DNA from 2 places in the Arthrobacter sp. B3I4 genome. Region 1 is predicted to be linked to the other one. Evidence: riboswitches for the same ligand, from Rfam matches in the RefSeq annotation. Region 1 holds a riboswitch; the other holds the start of a gene.
What was found. Region 1 has a riboswitch for glycine ahead of gcvP (aminomethyl-transferring glycine dehydrogenase). Riboswitches for the same ligand answer to the same signal wherever they lie in the genome.
Positions count from the first base shown of each region.

Region 2: linked by a shared signal. The riboswitch ahead of gcvP (aminomethyl-transferring glycine dehydrogenase) and the one ahead of gcvP (aminomethyl-transferring glycine dehydrogenase) in region 1 are both predicted to bind glycine.

Region 1 is NZ_JAUSYK010000001.1:2,372,803-2,376,290, forward strand. Features, by position in the region: gene gcvP (aminomethyl-transferring glycine dehydrogenase) at 1-1,587, opposite strand, end outside; glycine riboswitch at 1,734-1,833, opposite strand; glycine riboswitch at 2,087-2,184, shown strand; gene cycA (D-serine/D-alanine/glycine transporter) at 2,349-3,488, shown strand, end outside.
Region 2 is NZ_JAUSYK010000001.1:130,098-133,585, forward strand. Features, by position in the region: gene gcvP (aminomethyl-transferring glycine dehydrogenase) at 1-1,866, opposite strand, end outside; glycine riboswitch at 2,022-2,120, opposite strand; gene QFZ61_RS00585 (aldo/keto reductase) at 2,428-3,273, shown strand; gene QFZ61_RS00590 (TetR/AcrR family transcriptional regulator) at 3,314-3,488, opposite strand, start outside.

The sequences.
Region 1 (3,488 bases):
CTCCGGGGCGAACGGGTGGATCGAGGCGAACTCCGGCCAGGAAATGGCTTCCATCTCGGCGGTGGCGTTCAGCTTCATGGTGCAGGAACCCAGCGGGATCATGGTGCGGTCCAGTGCGAGGTCCCGGTCGGACAGCTTGCGGATGTAGCGCAGCAGCTGGGTCTCGGAACGGTGCGTGTTGAACACCGGGTGCTGCATGAACTCGGAGACGCGAAGCACCTCTGCGGGCAGGTCGAAGCCCTTCGCTTCGACCACGGGACCGGCGCCGAAGGCGACAACGACGCCCGCCAGCACGTCCGCCGTCGTGGTTTCATCAACGGAGACACCCACGGTGTCCGCGTCGATGTGGCGCAGGTTGATGCCGCGTGCTTCGGCGGCGGCGATGACCTTGTCGGCCTTGCCCGGCACGGAGACCGTGAGGGTGTCGAAGAAGGTTTCGGTGGCCAGTTCGCGGCCGCCGGCCTTCAGCGTGGTGGCCAGGGTGCGGGCGTGGTTGTGGACGCGCTCGGCGATCGCCTTCAGCCCCTCCGGACCGTGGTAGACCGCGTAGAACGAGGAGACGATGGCCAGCAGCGCCTGCGCAGTGCAGATGTTGGAGGTCGCCTTTTCGCGGCGGATGTGCTGCTCACGGGTCTGCAGCGCCAAACGGTAGGCCGGGAGGCCGGCGTCGTCCTTGGACACCCCGACGAGGCGGCCGGGCATGGACCGCTCCAGGCCCTTAGCGACGGCCATGTATGCGGCGTGCGGGCCGCCGAAGAACAGCGGCACACCGAACCGCTGGGTGGAGCCGACGGCGATGTCGGCGCCCTGCTCACCGGGAGGGGTGATCAGGGTCAGTGCGAGCAGGTCCGCGGCGACCGTAACCAGCGCGCCGCGCTCCTTGGCGGCGGAGATGACCTCGGCGTGGTCGAAGACGCGGCCGGACACGCCGGGCTGCTGCAGGACGATGCCGTTGATCTCACCCTCGGGCAGTCCCTTGGAGAGGTCAGCGACCTCGACCTCGAAGCCGAGGGCCTCCGCGCGGCCCTTCACGATCGCGATGGTCTGCGGCAGGCAGCCGGCGTCCAGGACGGTCTTGCCGTCGTGCGCGGACTTGTTCTTGTTGGCGCGGCGCATCATCAGCACGGCCTCGGCGACGGCGGTGGCTTCATCCAGCAGCGAGGCGTTCGCGATGGGCAGGCCGACGAGGTCCTGGACCATGGTCTGGAAGTTCAGCAAAGCCTCGAGCCGGCCCTGCGAAATCTCGGGCTGGTACGGGGTGTAAGCGGTGTACCAGGCCGGTGCTTCAAGGATGTTGCGGCGGATCACGGCGGGAGTGACAGTGTCGTAGTACCCCTGGCCGATCATCTGCACGGCAGTCTTGTTCTTCGCGGCGAGCCTGCGCAGCTCAGCCAACACTTCAACCTCGCTCAGGGCGTCCTTGAGCGCAAGCGGCTTGGCCTGGCGGATGGAATCGGGGACGGCGACGTCCACCAAGCCGTCCACGCTGTCGTAGCCGACAGCTTTCAACATGGTATCCACGTCAGCCTGGCGGCGGGCGCCGATATGGCGATCGGCAAAATTGGATGAGAGCGATTGGACCGTCACGGGGAACTCCAAGGTTTGGCCGACGCAAAGCGCCGGAGGGGACCGGGTTCCTCCCCGCTCTGTATTGGACCTGAGAGATTCCGCAGACTGACGTCCGCTTGCACCGTCGGTGAGTCCGGAATGGCCGGACTGCTTTCCAGAGTCGCCTCGCCATGACGGTACGGGTGCCTGAGAGATTCCTGGGGAGGATTTGCTCCTACGGCGCCTGCCCGGTGTCAGCCGGGAGAACTCTCCCGCCACAGCTCGAAAGGCATATCAAAATATGGGTGATTCGGCTCACACGTTACACAACCTTTCGGCGGCGGGCAAGGCGGCCGCCCAAGGTGACGACACAAACTCGGGCGCTTGACATTTTCGCGTGAGCTATCCCACACTGAAGCAGCCGGGCGCTCCCTTGGGGGTTGACGCCCGGTGGCCGTGCGGGCCCTGATGCGTGGTTGAGCGGAGTTGACCTCCAAGCCACGGCGTCTTCCGCGTCACAAGAAAGTTTAAGTGCTTATGATCTGCGGCGGGAGAGTCCTGCCGGTACATTCAGCAGGCGCCGTAGGAGCAAATCCTCCCCAGGAATCTCTCAGGCCCACGTACCGCCGCGGTTAGGCAACTCTGGAAAGCAGCAAGCGCGTCACCTGGCGCGCCGGCTCACCGAAGGTGCAAGCAGGTCCTGCCGGCAGGACCCGCGGAAACTCTCAGGTCCCAGACAGAGCGGGGAGGAACCCGAATCATTGTGGCACTGAAATGCCACTTGAACGATGGAGTTCCTTATGACGATTCATACACCAGCTTCAGCCAAGGTTGAAGCTCCCCACCTCGAGCGCCAACTCAGCAATCGGCACATTCAGCTGATTGCGATCGGCGGCGCCATTGGCACGGGCCTGTTTATGGGCTCCGGCAAGACCATTTCGGCAGCCGGACCATCGGTCATCTTCGTCTACATGATCATCGGTTTCATGCTCTTCTTCGTCATGCGGGCCATGGGCGAGCTGCTTTTGTCCAACCTGCATTACAAATCCTTCAGCGATTTCGCGGCCGATCTGCTCGGCCCGTGGGCCGGCTTCTTCACCGGTTGGACCTACTGGTTCTGCTGGGTGATCACCGGGATTGCAGACGTTATTGCCATTGCCGGGTACTCTAAGGAACTTTGGCCGGGAGTGCCCCTGTGGATCCCGGGCCTGGTGACCATCGCCATCCTGCTGCTGCTGAACCTGACGACGGTGAAGGCTTTCGGCGAGACCGAGTTCTGGTTCGCCCTCATCAAGATCATCGCCATTGCGGCGCTGATCGTAGTCGGCCTGTTCATGATCTTCAGCGGTTTCAGCTCCGACGCCGGCCCGGCCACCTTCACGAATCTGTGGAGTCATGGCGGCTTCTTCCCGAACGAGTTCATGGGCTTCGTGGCCGGCTTCCAAATTGCTGTGTTCGCTTTCGTCGGCATTGAACTCGTAGGCACGACGGCGGCCGAGGCCAAGGATCCGGAGAAGAACCTGCCCAAGGCCATCAACTCCATCCCGATCCGCGTCCTGCTTTTCTACGTCGGTGCGCTGATCATCCTGATGTCCGTTATCCCGTGGACCCAGTTCGCCGCAGGCCACAGCCCCTTCATTGCCATGTTCTCCCTAGCGGGCCTCGGCGCCGCAGCCACGGTGGTCAACCTGGTGGTCCTGACCTCGGCAATGTCTTCGGCTAACTCCGGGATCTACTCCACTTCCCGGATGGTTTACGGACTCGCCCAGGAAGGCGACGCGCCATCCCGCTTCGGCGCCCTGTCCCGCCGCAAAGTACCCCAGAACGCCCTGTTCCTATCCTGCGTGCTGCTGCTCGCCGGCGTCGTACTGATGTACGCGGGGGACAACATCGGTAAGGCCTTCGAGATGGTCACCACCGTGTCTGCGGTCTGCTTCGTC
Region 2 (3,488 bases), 2.2 Mb from region 1:
GCCGTCCGTGGCGGTGGCGACGACGACAACCTTCATGCCGGCGAGCACCGCGGAGGCCGCATTCGTGCCGTGCGCGGAGGCCGGGATCAGGCAGATGTTGCGCTGGTCCTCGCCGCGGGAGAGGTGGTAGCCGCGGATCGCGAGCAGCCCGGCCAGCTCGCCCTGGGAACCGGCGTTGGGCTGGATGGACACCTGGTCGTAGCCGGTGATCTCGGTCAGCTGGGCTTCGAGGTCCTCGATCAGTTCACGCCAGCCGGCGGTCTGTGACTCGGGGGCGAAGGGGTGGATGGAGGCGAACTCCGGCCAGGAGATGGCTTCCATTTCCGCCGTGGCGTTCAGCTTCATGGTGCAGGAACCCAGCGGAATCATGGTGCGGTCCAGCGCCAGGTCCCGGTCGGAGAGCCTGCGGATGTAACGCAGTAGCTGGGTTTCGGAGCGGTGCGTGTTGAACACCGGGTGCTGCAGGTAGTCGGAGGTGCGTTCGACGGCGGTGTCCAGGGCGAAGCCTTCCACCGTGTCCACCACGCTGGCACCGAAGGCGGCGACGACGTCGGCGACGTTTGCCCCCGTCGTGGCTTCATCGGCAGAAATGCCGACGGTGTCGGCGTCGATGGCGCGCAGGTTGATGCCCCGGGCGTCGGCGGCGGCGATGATGTCCGCAGCCTTGCCGGGCACGGAGACGGTGACGGTGTCGAAGAAAGAGGTGTGCTGCACGTCCAGGCCGGCGGCCTTAAGGGAGGCGGCGATGGTGCGGGCGTGGCTGTGGGTGGTTTCAGCGATGGCCTTCAGTCCGTCCGGGCCGTGGTAAACGGCGTAGAAGGAAGCGACGATGGCCAGCAGCGCCTGTGCCGTGCAGATGTTGGAGGTGGCCTTCTCGCGACGGATATGCTGCTCGCGGGTCTGCAGTGCCAGCCGGTAGGCCGGAGTCCCGGCGTTGTCTTTGGAGACTCCCACCAGGCGGCCGGGCATCGAGCGCTCCAGGCCCTTCGCCACTGCCATGTAGGCGGCGTGCGGGCCGCCAAAGAAGAGCGGCACGCCGAAACGCTGCGCGGAGCCGACGGCGATGTCCGCGCCCTGCTCACCGGGAGGGGTGATCAGGGTCAGTGCGAGCAGGTCCGCGGCCACGGTGACGAGCGCGCCGCGCTCCTTGGCTTCGGCGATGACGGCGGAGTGGTCGAACACGCGGCCGGAAGCTCCCGGCTGCTGGAGGACGACGCCGTTGATGGCGCCATCGGGCAGGGCCTTGGACAAGTCGGCGACCTCGACCTCGAAGCCGAGGGCCTCCGCGCGGCCCTTCACGATGGCGATGGTCTGTGGCAGGCAGTCGGCGTCGAGGACGGTCTTGCCGTCGTGCGCGGCTTTGTTCTTGTTGGCGCGGCGCATCATCAGCACGGCCTCGGCGACGGCGGTGGCTTCGTCCAGCAGCGAGGCGTTGGCGATCGGCAGGCCGACGAGGTCCTGGACCATGGTCTGGAAGTTCAGCAGCGCCTCGAGCCGGCCCTGGGAGATTTCCGGCTGGTACGGGGTGTAGGCGGTGTACCAGGCCGGGGCTTCCAGGATGTTGCGGCGGATCACGGCCGGCGTGACGGTGTCGTAGTAGCCCTGGCCGATCATCTGGACCGCGGTCTTGTTCTTGGCGGCGAGCCTGCGCAGCGCGGCCAGGACCTCGACTTCGCTGAGCGCTTCGTTGAGCTTCAGCGGTGAGTCCTGCCGGATGCCCTTCGGAACGGCGGTGTCGACCAGTGCGTCGACGGTGTCGTAGCCGACAGCCTTCAGCATGGCGTCGACGTCGGCCTGGTGGCGGGCGCCGACGTGCCGGTCGACGAAGGACGTGGAGGCTGAGGTAACAGTCACAAGGAACTCCATAACTAAGGCGGCGCAGGGTACGCCACATTGATTCGGGTTCCTCCCCGCTCTGTATTGGACCTGAGAGTTTCCGCACAGCCGCTGATCGAGGCTCCGCTTGCACCGTCGGTGAGCACGGCACTTCCGGGGAGGTGCCTGCTGCTTTCCAGAGTGGCCTTGCCGCGGCGGTACCTGGGCCTGAGAGATTCCTGGGGAGGGTTTGCTCCTACGGCGCCTGCGTGTACCTACTGGCAGGACTCTCCCGCCGCAGATCAAAGGCATATTCAATTGCTCGTGACCGTAGTCACAGCTTCCATTGTCCTATGCCGGAGGCGCGTCCGCAAACCCGCGCCGAACCCTGCCCGCGAGCCGCGCCGACCCACCCGACGCTCCCTCACGTCCGGCGGGGAGCGGACCGGCTGTCCCTCAGCCTTGACGGGCAGCGGCCCGACCCTCCCTCACCTTCGGCAGGCAGCGGACCGGGCAGCGGAGGCTAGGGTTGAGCCGTGCCGAGGTCAGGCAGACGGTTAGCAGACTAGGAGTTCAGTCATGTTGGAGCGAAGGTCCTTCGGGGACACAGGTTTGGACGTTTCTATCCTCGGGCTGGGGGCCGGACAGATCGGCGAGAGTGATGTTACCGAGGCCGAAGCCGCCGAGGTACTCAACGGGGCCTTGGATCTCGGGGTCACGCTGGTCGATACGGCCGCCAGTTACGGCTTAAGTGAGGAACGCATCGGCCGGCACCTCGGACGGCGTCGGGACGAGTTTGTGCTGTCAACCAAAGGCGGGCCCAAAATTAACGGGCAACGGGACTGGTCGCCGGGCAGCGTCTTGGAAAGCATTGAGCAGTCGCTGCGGTTGACCCGGTCAGAGCGGATCGACATCTTTTATCTGCACTCCTGCCCGGTGGAGGTTCTGGAGCGCGGTGACCTGCAGGACACCCTGGACCAGGCCGTGGCCGCCGGCAAGATCGGCGTTGCCGGTTATAGCGGAGACAATGCCGCTCTTGCCTTCGCGACGGAGTCCGGCCGGTTTGGTGCCATTGAAACCAGCGTCAACGTCGCCGACCAGTGGAACCTTCGGAACGTTCTCGGCCGGCGGACTGGGCTCGGAGTAATCGCCAAGCGCCCAATCGCGAACGCACCGTGGCGATTCGCCGAACGGCCGGCCGGGAACTACGCAGAGCTGTATTGGGAGCGGCTTCGGGCTCTCGACCTCGACCCGGGCGACCTGGATTGGGCAGAGTTCGCCCTGCGCTTCACGGTGTACGCGCCGGGTGTGCAGACCGCAATTGCTGGCACGGCCAAGCTGGATCACCTGCGCAGCAATATCGCGGCCGCGGGCAAGGGCCCCCTTCCCGCCGATGCCCTCGAAGGCATCGACCGCGCCTGGCAGGCAGTCGGCGCGGATTGGCCGGCCTCAACCTAAGGCAGCGTCCCACCACAGCCCACCGGAACTGAGGGAGGGTCTAGCTGCGAAGGCGTTCGACGGCGGCAAGCAGGCTGTCGACGTCGCCGGCTACCTTGCGGGGCGCCTCGGCGGGGCCTCGGGCGAGCATGGCGTTAAAGTAGAGCCCGTCGCCCATGTAGAGGACCGGTTTGGCCATGGCCGTGCCGACGTCGTCCGCCAGCAGCGCGAGCCAG